Regions from separate parts of the Flavobacterium cheonanense genome, predicted to be linked through region 2. Evidence: riboswitches for the same ligand, from Rfam matches in the RefSeq annotation. Region 2 holds a riboswitch; the other holds the start of a gene.
What was found. Region 2 has a riboswitch for S-adenosylmethionine ahead of ABD766_RS03025 (homocysteine S-methyltransferase family protein). Riboswitches for the same ligand answer to the same signal wherever they lie in the genome.
Positions count from the first base shown of each region.

Region 1 (8,296 bases), on a different contig from region 2:
AAACACGATCTTATAATCCGATAACACAGCGTTTAAATCGATAGTAAAATCTTCTAGTAGTTGTTCGTAAATGCCAGCATTAAAATAGTCCAAATACACTTTTTGCAATGAATCAAACACCTCAATTGGGATACTTGTATATTCTTGATTTATATGGTCCAACAGAACTAGAGCAGGGAGCAAGTTTATCCATTCCTCTTCATTGTTAATAAAGTAGAACCCACCGCAACCCATAGTATCTTCCATAAACAACGCATATCCGTTTAATGATGGTTTATGTTTAGTAGCATTGAATAAAACACTTTCATAATTTTCAAAACCTGAAAAGCAAAAAGTAAACGTTTCAAAATCAATTTCAGCTTTCTCAGAAGTATTGATAAATCCCATATCAATACCAATAAAAACGCTATTCGATATTGGCCCACAAGCAGTTCCTGAATCACAAAGTTCAAACAAAACGGTATTAGTATGGTTCTTTAACTTTACATGCACCAAAACATCAAAAGCTTTAGTTGCTTCTGAAGCATCAAATTTAAAGTTGTAGTTATTATATTTTCCTTGAAGTAGCTCTTCTAATGCCTCATTATAGAGAAGTCTAATTTCTGGTTTTTCATCAATGAGATTTCCTCCATCAATATCTATAAAATGAAACAAAGTAGCAACAGAAGAATGATAATTATCCTCATATAAAAGTTGTTCGCCAGTAACAGGACAATAAAAAGGAGTTGCTTTCCTAGATAAACGAAGGTATTGCATAGAGTAGTTAAATTAGTATAAAGATATCAATATTTTTAATTTAATACAAATATAAATCGCAACATCGCCATATTGTGTCTGTGTAAAATATTTGGATAAATTAAAAAGTGGAAATAATTGCACTAGTCACACTTTCTTGTTAATAACCAAATACAAACTATTAATAATATCAGCCAAAGTACCATATTGTTCATTTTGTAAATTTTAAATTAATCTTTAGTATGATAAAAAATATAACCAATTATTAAACCGATAAAGATAAAAAACCCCAATCCTTCTAAATAGGTTGTCAATAAAAACAATACAACTAAAGCTAATATTATAACGATGTAATATTTCATAATTTATGATTTTAATTATTTATGAATCACTTTCGAGCACTTAGAACAAAACCATATTTTTTCTCGGTCCACTTGTTGTATGGTGCCTTTGGCATCATTCATCAAACAATCTTTGTGATGGGTGCAATGTATAAGTCCTAAATTATGGCCAATTTCGTGCAGCGCTACTTTTTTAAGACGAACTAACATTTTTTGTGTAGTTACACCCTTTTTAAGTCTAAAAGTGGAGATAACACAGGTTTTTCCTGGTCGTAGTCCAAGTCCAAAAATGCCCCATTCGGTAAACGAAGTACTTTTTCGGTAGGCGATATCTTTTTCTGTAATTAGTAAAAGATTTTCATTTGATTTGAATTTATTTAAAATTTTACTGGCTTCATAACGGGTTTTACTAGCGGCTAAAATATCCTTTGTAAGATTTACTTTTGGTTGAATTACACAAGTATAGCCATAGAAATCAGTAACTGAATTTTTAACGTAGGTAAGGTATTTTTGATTTACATCTCCAAGCGGTTGGATGTAAATAGTTTTTGGTGTATGGGTAGTAAATGAGCAAAAAATCCCAACCAACAATAGCAATACTATTTTTTTCATAATTCTATTTTTTATAAATTGTTATGGTTTAATTTCAATCGTACAACCTACGCTAACAGCAGCATACAATTCATCTATTTCGGCATTTGTAACGGCAATACAGCCTAAAGTCCAATCTTGCCAACGGTGGAATTTACCAATGTAACCCTTTCCATTTTTTAAACCGTGAATTTTAATATCACCACCTGCAGGTTTGCCCAATCTTTTAGCTTTCGCCATATCATTTTGATTGGGATAAGAAATGCCCAAGTTTTTATGCCAACCACTATTCGGATTTTTATCATGGATAGAGTACATTCCTTCAGGAGTTTTTTGATCGCCTTCATATTCTTTAGCACCAACTGGATTTCTGCCTAATGATATCGTATATGTTTTTATTAATTTCCCTTTGCTGAATGCTAATAATTGATGTTTTGATTTGTATACTATCATAGCATCTATTTTAGAATCTTTAGGTAATGGTTGTTCAGGATAAAAGTAATATACGAGCCATCCTAAAAGAAATAAAAAAGAGAAAACAAAAATTTTTTTCATGGGAACAAAAATAATTATTTAGTTAGTCTATAGTCAAATCCAATATCTTTTGGCATTATATTGGGATTATAATTATATAGCCAGTAATTGAGTTCTTTTAAATGATGTATAAGCACGCTGTATTTAATTTGATTTTTTTTAAGGGTAAAGTAATCAACATCTTCTTCAAAGTTCAGTTTCATATAATTGTCCAACGATAATTGACTAACTTTATTTTGAATTTCTCTGATACTTACTCCTTTTGTAGTTATTCCTAATAAATTAATTTCAGAAATAATGAGTGAATAGGAGGAGAATACGCCTACTTTTTCACCCTTATCATTATGATAATAAATGGAATGAATAGCTGTTTTCTTTTTTTTATAATGGGTGTTATACAACATAGGTTACGATGCTATAGGTACTAAAGTAATTAATCTAGCAGGTTGATTGATTGTGCCATATACAATTGCGTTTTGTTGGTATTTATTCCCCAATGCAATCGCTTGCTCTTCTGAAATATTGGCTACAAAAAAACTAGGTTCTGGTGGCCAATTTCCAATAGTGTCTTTTCCTTCTGCTTCAAGTATTTTATAATCTTTCAAATCCAATTTTAATGATTCGTTTAATGCGCTATTTTCTTCGATTGGTAAAACATTAGAAAACGGATTCCAAGCGGTTATAAAGCACCAGTTTGTAATTTCATTTTCTTTTAAAAAGGTTTGTAAAGCTTCGTTTTCTTGTCCAATAAAAATTGCAATTTTGGATTGAATTATTTCATAACAAGTAGCTTTGTAAGCTTCTAATAGAGTAGTTGGTATCATAAGAGTGTATTTTAGGTTTGAATGGAAGTACAGAAATAAATAAAATTATTTTCTTATACAAATTAATACTTGTTTTTTAGCATTTTTAAAAAGTCTTGAACTACTTGCTGTATTGCTGTAAATTGTTCTGATTTTTCATTTCCTGGCTCCAGTAAATACAATCCTCTATTAATTTCTAGCATAATAGAATATACGTTTGGATTTTTTTGATAAAAAGCCATAGGAACTATCGTACCACTATATGGCCAGTCTACTCCTAAACTATATCCTTTTTCTTCAAAAAAAGCAACGGAAGCGTCGATGAGGAATTGTGGCGTATGAAAAGGGTCAATCCCAATATTAAAATCAGGACGTTTAGGAGATTGATTTAAATCGCGAGTTATGGGTGTCGAAGGATAAGAGTGGCAATCAACGATTAAACAAGTTCCGTTTTTTTCCAATTCGTTAGAAACCGCAAAAGTAAATTCATTATGATGCTTCCAATAGTACTCTTGCATGATGCTATTTCTTAAACTTGGTATAACTTCTCTCATTAATTCACCTGAATCAAAATGCGTGTATACCGCACCCATTCCGTATTTTGACATGACTTCATCAGCATCATTTTCAAATCGTTCTACGTCGCAAAAAATCCTTGAAAATGGAGCTTTAATCAGAGTATCTGATGACGAGAAAAACAATTCGTCGGTGTACCAATCGGTTAATTTTAATTGCTCCTTTTCAATTTTTAATTGGTCGTTGATATAACCATCATAGAAAGGTATAACAACAGAAGCATGTGGTATATGTAAGAGTAATTTTTTCATTTTGATTTAGTTAAATTGATTTTGTGATTGATAGTAACTGATTTACTGATATTTTTTTTAATTTTCATTTATTCCAATCTGATAAAGAATAGCCGAATAATTATCAATAGAAAATTGTGCACATTGTTGGTTGATGGTCGTTATGATTTCAGTGCATGAATCATTAGATTTAAACAGTGCCATTAAATCATCTTCAATGAAAGCTTCTAATACGCCATCTGAAATCAGTAAAAAATAATCATTTTCTTGAAGGTCTGTTACTATATGACAATCAAGTGGAGTAGGAGGTTGGTTCCCATTTATGATTCGTGTAACTTGATTTTTATTGGGATGAAAATACTGTTCTAGTGTTGTGATTTCACCTTTATCAATAGCTTCGTTAACCCATGTATGCCCTTTTGTTTTATAGTTGCAATGTCCATTTCTGATATGGTAAACTAAGCTATCGCCAATCCAAGCAATTTGTATTGACTTGGTTGTCAATCTAGTCAAAGCTATGGTGCTTGCCATTAGCTTCATGGATGGATTTTTCTTCTTAAATTGTATAATTGCATCCGCTATTGTAACTTCTAAATTCGATAATTCGAAATTAGGATTGTTTTTATAAAAGTTATTTACAGTTGTTGCCACTAATTTTGAAGCAACTTGACCATTCCCATTTCCTCCCACGCCATCACAAATCAGGTAAAGTGCTTCTTTTTCAAATACTATAGTATCTTCATTTACATCACACTGTCCTTTTTCGGTTAAATAAGCTTCTGATTTGATGTATATCATTATTATTAATGTTTTTTAGTTAGAAATGAGAATGATGGTTGCTTTTTTGTTCTTTGACTTTATTGTTTTTGAAATATTGTTTAACCTTAAATTCTTTGATTTTACATAAGCATTTGTTTTAAGTTACTAATTATAAATAATGTTGCACATTCATACCAATGACTTTGTTATCTTGGGTAAGTAATGTACCACCACCAGGAATATTGGTACTAAATTGGATACCCTCTTCATCAAAATAATAAGATGTTTCAGGACCTTCCACCAAGCACATTTTGATGGGTTTAGCTTTCTCTGCTTCGATTTTGTTTTTCATCCATAAACAATGTTCAATAATTTTTTCATGAAGCGGTGCGGAATACTCTTGTTCGAAATCTTTTATCTCTTGTTCAGAAATACCATTGATATGGGTGCCTGGATAGTTACTAAAATCATTGTTTTTATTAAAATGGATTGGAATTTGCATAAATAAAGCATAGCCCACTTTTAGTATTACATAAGGGAACTTGCCATAACCATCTTTAAACATTTTATGTTCGTGCCAATTTTCGTTTTCTTTATTTTTTGAATTAGTATCCATAACTAAACAATTAAATTAATATGTGTTACCTCATTTACCTTAAAACTAATCGGAAGAGGTAATAAAAGAATCTTTTTGTACTGAGTCGTAATGGAAAACTGCATTTCAGATTCGTTACAATTAAATGCGGCTCCTTTAAATAGAATCCCATCATCTTCTTGATTAAAATACAACAAAACATAGGGATACATTTTGGTAAGTTCAAGTAAAGTATTTACCTGTTGGTGTTCTAATTCAATAAATAAAGGCAAATTACCTTCTTTAAGTTCGTGCACTTTTAAAAAAGTGTCCTCCGTTTTTTTGACCACACCCTCAATTTGAAGGGAAGTGTGGTCATTAAAAAAAACGTGCAATACATTTTTCATACAAATAATGATTAAGTTAAACTATCGTTACTTGTATTTCGAAAATAAGGTTTGTCTGGGTAAACTTACGTTTATTTTGACCGGACGGGCCCGTATTGTTTTACCACCGTGGTGTCTACACTCGGTTGGTACCCTAAATGGGTTCGAAATACTTTGCAGAGATATTAATAAACTTTCAATCTACAAAATTTTTAACAACATTTCTATATAAATAATTTTTAAGTTATTGATAATTAATATTTTAAATAATTTTTATTTTATTAAAATATTTTTATTGTATGTTTCATTTTTTTTATTTAATTATGCACCCAGCATCTGGAAGGAATTTATTTCCTGCCAACCGATCAGCTCACGACACGGTGGTTTAGTATGCGGAACAGTCGTTCAAATGTGTTGAGAAATATTATTTTTTACCGTTTTGATACGACATGACAATAAGTGTATAATTTTAATTGCTATGTTATGAATCAGTTTGCCGAACAAAGAGAGCAGTGGATTAATCAATTCAAGAGTTATTCTGATGAATCGTTAGTCAAGATTTTTAATGGGAATGTAGGCCTAAAAACTTTCGGAGTTTTACTCAGTATATACCTCAATACTTTGGAGCAAGAAATAATAAGTAGAGGTTGGGATTATTCTGAAATTATTTCAATTTGTCCGAAAACGAATACCTTACTTTCAGTCTCTTATGCATTTCCTGTTGAATTAATAGGTAATAAATTAGTGCCTATTAAAAATTACTTTTGGTTTAATAAACAAAAAGTATATATTAATTAAGCATCAAGATAATCCATTGGGTTAGCCAACCGATCAACTCACGACATGGTGGCTTAGTATGCAGAACAGTCGTTCAAATGTGTTGATAAATGCAATTTTTAGTTACATTTTTTTGGCATAACAGTAGTTTCATTTTTAATTTGTTATGTTTATGAAAACATCAGCTATCTCATTAATTGAGAAAAATAATAAAGCGATAACGATATTTATGACCATTTAAATAGTTTGTAAATTCAAAAAAAAACTCAGAGGAAACATATTTTAGTAATTTTTATATTCAAATATAAAGCATATAATAATGAAAATTAAAAAATTAAAATCCATTGGATTCAATATAACGGTCTTTTTACTACCATTCTTATTCATGGTAATTGTGAATGAAACAATTGCCCTTAAAAAGAAGGAAAAAGGTTATCGAGTTAACACGATTGAAGCAATAAATAGTAATAAAGCAGATGCCAAACAATGTACGTGGATATGTCATAATAACACGTTGTATTGTAAAAAACATCATACGAAATGGCTAAAAACCAGTTTTCCATATACCGACCCAATTTATTTTGGAACCATTCGATTACTAATGGCAACAGGTAATTATGGAGCAGCAAATATATTGCTATATGTAGTTTTCTTTCCTTTGACGATTGGAGTACTTATTATTTGGAATCGTCATTTAACTATAAAAATCGCAACTCTAAAAAAGCATAAAAATGGAAATAATTGAAAACTTAGGTGGGCAACTGTATGTGTATTGCACCGATTTTATTATTAACATGTCAAATCTAGTAGGAATATCTTATTATGAATTTAATTTCATTGTTTTTTGCATAGTGTATCCATTTCTTTTGCTGTTTTTCGGAATTAGGTTTCTTTATTTGAACTATAGCTTATATAAGTTTAAAAAATCGACACTGTAATGCAACAAACAAACCATATCGTTTTTTTTTAACAGGAGCCGTATCAGTCAAGAAAGCTGCATTAGTACCTTTCGTGATGCCAATGGCTTATGGAACAAGCACAAAATAGAAGAGGTAGCTTCACCTGAAGGTTTTGACAAGAATCCGCAATTGGTTTTAGATATTTACAATGCAAGAAGAAGACAATTAGATGAGGTAGAAACCAACGAAGCTCACCGTTTGATTGCCCAATTAGAAACCAAATACAAAGTAACCGTAATCACACAAAATATCAAGAATGGAATTTACAAGCTAAAAACAGCTTAAAAGGCTTGTATTCTTTGGTAAATAGATTTTAAATTGATTGTGGGCTAAATGTGGACTAGGGCTAGAAATAAAAAACCCTAACCAATTGATAATCAATTGTTAGGGTTTTAATTATGCGGAGAAAGAGGGATTCGAACCCCCGGACCTGTTACAGTCAACAGTTTTCAAGACTGCCGCATTCGACCGCTCTGCCATTTCTCCAGTAAGACGCACATACTTCCGTATTGCGGATGCAAATATAGTAACCTTTTTTTGTTTTCCAAATAGATTTTAAACAAAAAAACGATTAATTTTTATTATAAAAACTAATCGTTTCATTTTCTATACTTTAGAAACTTAAATTCTGCTTTTTTTTTGCATTAATAACCCACGTAATCCGTGATTTTTAATCCATATCCAATCATTCCAACACGTTTTGTATGTTGCGTATTGGTGATTAATCGTATTTTAGAAATGTCTATGTCGTGCAATATTTGGGCTCCAATACCAAAATCTTTCGCATCCATTCTAATTTGTGGTGCATTGATGATTCCTTGTTCTTGTAATACTTTAAGTTCTTTTAAACGATTCAATAAATCTAACGATTGTACTTCTTGATTAATGAAGATAACGGCACCTTTGCCTTCTTCGTTAATCAATCGGAACATATCATCCAATTTTTTGTCGGCATTGTTGGTCAAGGTTCCTAAAATATCGTTGTTGATTTGCGTTGAATTGATACGTGTTAAGATAGATTCACCTTTACT
Region 1 covers NZ_BAABCT010000005.1:12,008-20,303, reverse strand. The annotation lists gene ABD766_RS09875 (hypothetical protein) at 1-756, opposite strand, end outside; gene ABD766_RS09870 (hypothetical protein) at 966-1,097, opposite strand; gene ABD766_RS09865 (matrixin family metalloprotease) at 1,113-1,688, opposite strand; gene ABD766_RS09860 (L,D-transpeptidase family protein) at 1,710-2,222, opposite strand; gene ABD766_RS09855 (hypothetical protein) at 2,237-2,605, opposite strand; gene ABD766_RS09850 (DUF3293 domain-containing protein) at 2,609-3,025, opposite strand; gene ABD766_RS09845 (N-formylglutamate amidohydrolase) at 3,088-3,831, opposite strand; gene ABD766_RS09840 (PP2C family protein-serine/threonine phosphatase) at 3,889-4,608, opposite strand; gene ABD766_RS09835 (hypothetical protein) at 4,739-5,185, opposite strand; gene ABD766_RS09830 (hypothetical protein) at 5,188-5,460, opposite strand; SAM-I-IV-variant riboswitch at 5,613-5,707, opposite strand; SAM-I-IV-variant riboswitch at 5,857-5,952, shown strand; gene ABD766_RS09825 (hypothetical protein) at 6,013-6,327, shown strand; SAM-I-IV-variant riboswitch at 6,323-6,418, shown strand; gene ABD766_RS09820 (hypothetical protein) at 6,626-7,051, shown strand; partial or broken gene ABD766_RS09815 (Sir2 family NAD-dependent protein deacetylase) at 7,260-7,517, shown strand; tRNA gene ABD766_RS09810 (tRNA-Ser) at 7,667-7,751, opposite strand; gene ribB (3,4-dihydroxy-2-butanone-4-phosphate synthase) at 7,910-8,296, opposite strand, start outside.
Region 1: another riboswitch for S-adenosylmethionine. It lies ahead of ABD766_RS09825 (hypothetical protein); the one in region 2 lies ahead of ABD766_RS03025 (homocysteine S-methyltransferase family protein).

Region 2 (8,296 bases):
GTGACAAAAGCAACTTTAAATTTCTATTCAAAAAATAAAAGTTATATAAAGCTCCAACTGAATAATTACTTCCTATGTAGGGATTATTAAAATTTTGATAAAGAAAAAAAGCACCGTACTCTGGATAATTGTAAGCTGCATGCCATTCGCTGTTGCCATGAGTTTGTTTTACAAAGTCAACCATCACCCCAGTTGGATGCCCTTTAAGATGTTCTAAATCTGGAGTATGCGGAAGAACATTACCTCTAAAATAAGTTACGCTTACAGAAGGTGTGTCTTGATTATTTTGCGAAAAACAACCTAAAGAAATCAATAAAAATAGATAGTAAAATCTCCTCATTTCAAAAAATTAATTCGCACAAATATAACAGAATAAGTTAAAGAATTAAATCTTTTTGATTTAGAGTAATTGTTGATTTCTTGATTATTCTATCTATTTTTAAAAAATCTCCTTAGCAATAGCTTTGATGTTTTCTGCTTTTCCCATAGAATAATAGTGTAAAACAGGAATTCCTGCCGCAACTAATTCTTTACTTTGGGCAATACACCATTCAATACCAATTTGTTTTACATGGTCGTTGTCTTTTGCTTTTACAACTGCCATAATCAAATCGTCTGGCAATTCTAAAGAAAAACGATGCGGAATTAAATTCAGCTGCTTCTTGGTTGCAATAGGTTTCAAACCTGGAATAATTGGAACTGTAATTCCTGCAGCTCGACATTTAGCCACAAAATCAAAGAATTTTTTGTTGTCAAAAAACATTTGCGTAATTATGTAATCGGCTCCATTTTTAATTTTTTGCTTTAAAAAGTGAATATCACTATCTAAACTTGGTGCTTCCATGTGTTTTTCTGGATAACCTGCAACTCCAATACAAAAATTAGTACAAGCTGAATTTTGCAAATCTTCATCCAAATAAATTCCGTTATTTAAATTATTGATTTGTAAAACCAAATCGGTTGCATATTCATTACCTTCTTTTTCAGGTTTAAAATAAGTTTCGTTTTTTAAAGCGTCTCCACGAAGTGCAACCACATTGTCAATTCCGAGAAAATCTAAATCGATTAGAAGATTTTCAGTATCTTCTTTGGTAAATCCGCCACACAAAATATGCGGAATAGCATCAACTGAATACTTATTTTGAATTCCGGCACAAATACCAACTGTACCTGGACGTTTTTTTACAATTTTCTTTTGCAAAAGTCCACTTGGTAATTCTTTAAATTCATATTCTTCACGATGATAGGTTACATCAATAAATGGTGGTTTAAATTCCATTAAAGGATCAATTCCATCATAAATAAATTGAATATTTTGCCCTTTCAATGGTGGAAGAATCTCAAAAGAGAATAAGGGTTTTCCTTTGGCGTTTTCTATGTGTTGGGTTACTTTCATTTTAATATGTTTATGGTTTTTGGTTCATTGTTTATGGTTGTAGAACTACAAACAATAAACTATAAACTTTCTAGTCTGCTATATTCGGCGCAAGCCATTTACTTGCTACTTCTGTTGAAATTCCTCTACGTTTTGCGTAATCTATAACTTGATCTTCTTTTATTTTTCCTAATCCGAAATATTTACTTTCTGGATTTGCAAAATAATATCCCGAAACCGATGCTGCTGGCCACATTGCCATACTTTCGGTTAAGGTTACTCCTATTTCTTGTTCTACATTTAAAATTTTCCAAATGGTTGGTTTCTCCAAATGGTCTGGACAAGCTGGATAGCCTGGTGCTGGACGAATGCCTTTGTATTCTTCATCAATCAAATCTTGATTACTCAAACTTTCATCAGAAGCATATCCCCAAATTTCTTTTCTAACTTTTAAATGCAAATATTCTGCAAATGCTTCTGCTAATCTATCTCCTAAAGCTTTTACCAAAATGGAATTATAATCGTCTAATTGCTTTTCGAATTCGGATGCTTTTTCATCTACTCCAAAACCTGTTGTTACACAAAAACAACCTATGTAATCTTGTTTTCCAGAATCTTTTGGCGCAATAAAATCGGCTAATGCAATGTTTGGTGCGCCTGCAGTTTTTTGAGATTGTTGTCTTAGAGTTAGAAAGGTTGCGAGTTGCGAGTTATGAGTTTCGGGTTCTGTATAAACTGCTATGTCATCATCGTTAATTGTGTTTACTGGAAAAATTCCAAGAATTCCTTTGGCTGTTAGCCATTTTTCTGAAACGATTTGATTTAGCATTTTTTGAGCATCATCAAATAAACTTGTGGCTTGTTCACCCACAACTTCATCAGTCAAAATCGCTGGAAATTTTCCATGTAATTCCCACGATTGGAAAAACGGTGTCCAATCGATGAAATCTACTAACTCAGAAAGTTCAACTTCTATGGTTTTTGTTCCAATGAAATTAGGTTTTGCTGGATTGAAATTATCCCAATCTAATTGCAATTTATTCTTACGTGCTTCTTCAATGGAAAGATAATTTTTATCGCGACTTCTACTTAGATAGCCTTCACGAAGTTTGTCATATTCTTCTCGAATGGCTTTTACATAGCCTTCTTTAGTCTCTTCTTGCAACAAGTTACTAGCTACAGTTACTGCACGTGAAGCATCGTTTACATGAACAACAGTTTCTTTATATTCTGGTGCAATTTTTACGGCTGTATGAGCACGTGAAGTTGTTGCGCCACCAATCATAATTGGAATTTTGATGTTTAATTTATCCAACTCTTTTGCTAAATAAACCATTTCGTCCAACGATGGCGTAATCAATCCACTCAATCCGATAATATCTACATTATGTTCAATGGCTGCTTGAATGATTTTTTCTGGTGGAACCATAACTCCTAAATCGATGATTTCAAAGTTATTACAACCTAAAACTACTGCTACAATATTTTTTCCAATATCGTGAACATCGCCTTTTACAGTTGCCATTAATACTTTTCCTGCTGATGAAGATTTTCCGTCTTTTTGTGCTTCGATAAATGGTAAAAGATAAGCAACGGCTTTCTTCATAACACGAGCTGATTTAACTACTTGCGGTAAAAACATTTTTCCGCTTCCGAATAAATCACCCACAACATTCATTCCTGCCATTAAATTGATTTCGATTACATCAATAGCTTTTTCTGAATTTACTCGAGCTTCTTCAACGTCTATTTCTATGAATTCATCTATTCCTTTTACTAAAGAATGTGTCAATCTTTCTTGAACAGAACCATTTCGCCATTCTTGAATTGCTTTTTCATTGGTTTTGAAATCTCCTTTGAAGGTTTCTGCTAAATCCAATAATCTTTCTGTAGCATCATCTCTTCTATTCAACAAAACATCTTCTACATGCTCTAATAAAATTGGATCTATTTCATCGTAAATCTCTAACATTTCTGGATTTACAATTCCCATAGTCATACCGTTTTTGATGGCATGATAAAGAAAAGCCGAATGCATTGCTTCACGCACTTTGTCATTACCACGAAACGAAAACGAAACATTACTCACACCACCTGAAATGTTGGCATAAGGAAGATTTTCACGAATCCATTTTGTAGCTCTAAAAAAATCTAATGCGTTTAATTTATGTTCGTCCATTCCTGTAGCTACAGGGAAAATATTTGGGTCAAAAATTATATCTTCTGCTGGAAAATGAACCTCATCAACCAAAATATCATAACTTCTTTTACAGATTTCGATTCTTCTTTCGTAAGTATCAGCTTGACCTTCTTCATCAAATGCCATTACGATTACAGCTGCTCCGTATCTTTTTATCAATTTGGCATGATGAATAAAAACTTCTTTCCCTTCTTTAAGTGAAATAGAATTCACCACACCTTTTCCTTGAATGACTTTTAATCCAGCTTCGATTATTTCCCATTTGGAGCTATCAATCATTACTGGAACTCGAGCAATATCTGGCTCTGCGGCAATTAGATTTAAGAACTTGGTCATAGCATAAACACCATCTAACATTCCTTCATCCATATTGACATCGATAATTTGGGCACCACCCTCTACTTGATTTCTTGCAATATCAAGTGCTTCTTCGTATTTTTCTTCTTTTATTAATCGTAGAAATTTACGTGAACCTGTAACATTAGTTCGTTCTCCAACATTAACAAAATTGGTTTCGGGTGTTACGATTAAAGGTTCTAATCCTGATAATTTTAGATATTTATTCTTTACTTCCGTCATTATATTGTTTCTAAAATTTGTCTTGGTTTGAATTCTTTGGCAACCTCTGCAATTGCTTTAATGTGCTCTGGTGTTGTCCCGCAACAACCACCAATAATATTTACTAAATTATCTTTTAGATATTCTCTAATTAAGGCTTGCATCTCTAATGGTGTTTGATCGTATTGCCCGAAAGCGTTTGGTAAACCTGCGTTTGGATGTGCAGAAATATTTAATTGCGTATTCATGGCTAAACGCTGTAAATAGGGTTTTAATTGGTCTGCTCCAAGTGCACAATTGAATCCGATGCTTAATAAATCTATATGTTGAATAGAAATTAAAAATGCCTCGACTGTTTGACCTGAAAGCGTTCTTCCTGAAGCATCTGTAATTGTGCCTGAAACCATTACTGGAATATCTAAATTTCGTTCTTCTTTTACTTCTTCAATAGCGAAAAGTGCAGCTTTGGCGTTTAGTGTATCGAAAATGGTTTCTACTAATAAAACATCGCAACCACCATCGATTAGAGCTTCTACTTGTTGACGATAGGCAGTTTTTAAATCATCAAAAGTCACGGCACGAAATCCTGGATCGTTTACATCTGGACTCATCGAAGCCGTTCTGTTTGTTGGTCCTATGGAGCCTGCTACAAATCTAGGTCTATCTGTGAATTCGTCAGCAACCTCTCTGGTAATTTTGGCTGATTCGTAGTTTAACTCGTAAACCAAATCTTCCATATGGTAGTCGGCCATTCCGATTGTTGTTCCAGAAAACGTGTTGGTTTCTACGATATCTGCTCCTGCTTGAAAATACAAACGATGAACTTGTTTTACGGCTTCGGGTTGTGTGATAGAAAGTAAATCGTTGTTTCCTTTTAAAGGATGTGGAAAATCTTTGAAACGTTGGCCGCGAAAATCTTCTTCAGAGAAATTGTTGCGTTGTAACATGGTTCCCATTGCTCCATCGAGAACTAGGATTCTTTCTTTTATTGCTTGGTTTATTTTTGACATATAAATAGCACAACTTCTAAAGTTGCTGTTGTTTAATTATATGTTATCATGGAAAGTGAGAGGAATTCTCGTGGTTATCTTTGCTTAAATTTACTTTAAACTAGAATGTAGCACCTTCTACAGTGTAGGGTTGCTAAGCTTTCATAGGGTCTATTCCCTCGGGCTTTCGTGATAACATCAATAAGTTTATGAACAGTGCAAAGTAATAACATAGAAACTTATTTTGCAAGTGTTTGTAAAAAAATAAAAACTATAACGATTTAGTGATTTTTCAAAAAAAAGTTGATAATAATTTGCAATTCAAATTGATTTCATACATTTGCACTCGAAATAAAGAGGAAAAATTTGAACTGATTGCAACCTCGTAAAAAAATGCTAAAGCAGAATACCTTCTTTAGCTTTTACTTGCAATTTTTCTTTTTTCTTCACTAAAATTAATTTTAAAATAAATTATATTATGGCTTATTTATTTACGTCAGAGTCAGTGAGTGAAGGACATCCGGACAAAGTAGCTGATCAAATTAGTGATGCATTAATTGATAACTTTTTAGCATTTGATGCTGAATCTAAAGTAGCGTGTGAAACTTTAGTTACAACTGGTCAAGTAATTCTTGCTGGAGAAGTAAAATCAGACACTTATTTAGATGTGCAAACAATTGCAAGAGATGTAATCAAAAAAATTGGTTACACTAAAAGTGAATATATGTTTGAGGCAAATTCTTGTGGTGTATTATCTGCAATTCACGAACAATCTGCTGATATTAATCAAGGAGTTGATAGAGCTAGTAAAGAAGAGCAAGGTGCTGGTGACCAAGGAATGATGTTTGGTTATGCAACTAATGAAACTGAAAACTACATGCCATTAGCTTTAGATATTGCACACGCTTTATTAATTGAATTGGCTAATATAAGAAGAGAGAATTCTGAAATTACTTATTTACGTCCTGATGCTAAATCGCAAGTAACTTTAGAATATTCTGATGATAATAAACCACAAAGAATTGATGCTATTGTAATTTCTACACAGCACGATGATTTTGCTGATGAAGCTACTATGTTGGCTAAAATTAAAAGTGATTTGATTTCAATTTTGATTCCAAGAATTAAAGCGAAATATCCTCAATATGCTCACTTCTTTAATGACAATATTACTTATCATATTAATCCAACTGGAAAATTCGTAATTGGTGGACCTCACGGAGATACAGGATTGACAGGAAGAAAAATTATTGTAGATACTTATGGTGGAAAAGGAGCTCACGGTGGTGGTGCTTTCTCTGGAAAAGATCCAAGTAAAGTAGACCGTTCTGCTGCTTATGCTACTAGACATATTGCTAAAAACTTAGTTGCTGCAGGTTTGTGTGACGAAGTTTTAGTTCAAGTATCGTATGCTATTGGAGTTGCAAAACCAACTTCTATCAACGTAAATACTTATGGAACTTCTAAAGTAAATATGACTGATGGAGAGGTTAGCAAAATTGTTGAAGGAATTTTTGACATGCGTCCTTACTTCATCGAGCAACGTTTGAAATTGAGAAACCCAATCTACAGCGAAACGGCTGCTTATGGTCACATGGGAAGAAAATCCGAAACGGTAACTAAAACATTTAAATTGCCAAATGGTGAATCTAAAACTGTAACTGTTGAATTGTTTACTTGGGAAAAATTAGATTTTGTAGATCAAGTAAAAGCTGCTTTTGGAATTTAACCACCAAGACACAAAGTTATATTGCGAAGTTCGCAAAGAAAAACCTGACTATTTCTAGTCAGGTTTTTTGTTTTATAAATTGTATTTCAAACTAAATATTAAATACCTTGGTTGAACTATATATTGCGATGTTCTTGTTGAAAATTGAGAAAAACTATCGTCGTTCAAAGATTTGGTATTCAAAATATTGGTAGCTGCAATTTTATATTCCCATTTGCTATCTTTTGTTTTTTGATAAATTAAACTTGCAGACAAGAAATCATATTCATTTTCGACCGTTTTATCCTTGTTGTAGTAGTGATAGAATTCATACTCTGAGACAAAAGAAAAACTCTTTAAGAAGTAATAATCTAATCTTACAAAAGGTTTATCGGTGAAGAATTTAGCATTATTGTAATCGTTTACAGTATAAGAATACCCTAATTCAATATTTGGTGCATTTTTATAATTTGTAGACGCTGTTAATGTATGAACTTGAGTAAAACTTTCTGCTGTAGCAAAAACACCATTTTGAAAATTATTAAACTTTGCCCAATTTAATCTTGTATTAAACGAAGCTTTATAGTTTTTTGAGAAAGAACGACCATAACTACCAAAACCAGATAAAGTTTCTTCTGCAAAATCAGTATTGAAAGGTGAAGAAGTTTGGTTTACACCAACGAAATTTGCTCTTGATTTTACAGCATCAATTGTTCTGGCATAAGTAATAAAACCAGTAATATTTTCAAAGTTGAACATATTATATTTAAAATAACGCAGCGAATGAGTTTGCTGTGTAGCATTTTCAAGCGTTCTACTTCCTCTAGACAAACTATTAAATCCGTTTAACACAAAACCTTCAGCTAACCTATTGATATCAGTAAAACTGTTGGTCATAGCATAATTATATGTCAATGTTTCTGCTTTTTTGATTTGATATAACGCTAAGAAATCTGGCAGTACTCTATAGAAATTTAGTGAAAAATCGGTTCCTAGTTGACTGTTTGTCATATTATATGCATGCAAACTTACTCCTGGAGTGAACGTGAATTTTCCAGTCAAAATTTTATAATGCAATCCAAGGAAAGCGTCATTAAAGTTATAATTTACATTATTGGTAGTACTGGCATCAGTCAAATTATTTTGGGTTCCGTTATCTAATATTTGATAGATTGATGAATCAAAGCTTTGAAATGAGTATGTATTTCCTAGAGTTATATTGATATTACTTTTAGCCGTCAGCATATAGTAATAATCTAGTTTTGTATCTAATTTATTAGTTCTTACAAAACGTGTTTGATTAATATCATTTCTATTTTGACCTGCTAAATAACCCGCAAAACTGAAAGGCTGTGTTTGTAAATTAGCATTGTAAAAAGGATCTTCATCCTGATACAAATGTTGCATTTCTAGTGCAAAAATATTTTTATCGTTGTGTGTATAATAAAAACTCAAATTCTGGTTTA
Region 2 covers NZ_BAABCT010000001.1:651,629-659,924, forward strand. The annotation lists gene ABD766_RS03010 (acyloxyacyl hydrolase) at 1-340, opposite strand, end outside; gene metF (methylenetetrahydrofolate reductase [NAD(P)H]) at 440-1,396, opposite strand; gene metH (methionine synthase) at 1,467-4,154, opposite strand; gene ABD766_RS03025 (homocysteine S-methyltransferase family protein) at 4,154-5,143, opposite strand; SAM riboswitch class I at 5,215-5,321, opposite strand; gene metK (methionine adenosyltransferase) at 5,601-6,851, shown strand; gene ABD766_RS03035 (carboxypeptidase-like regulatory domain-containing protein) at 6,924-8,296, opposite strand, start outside.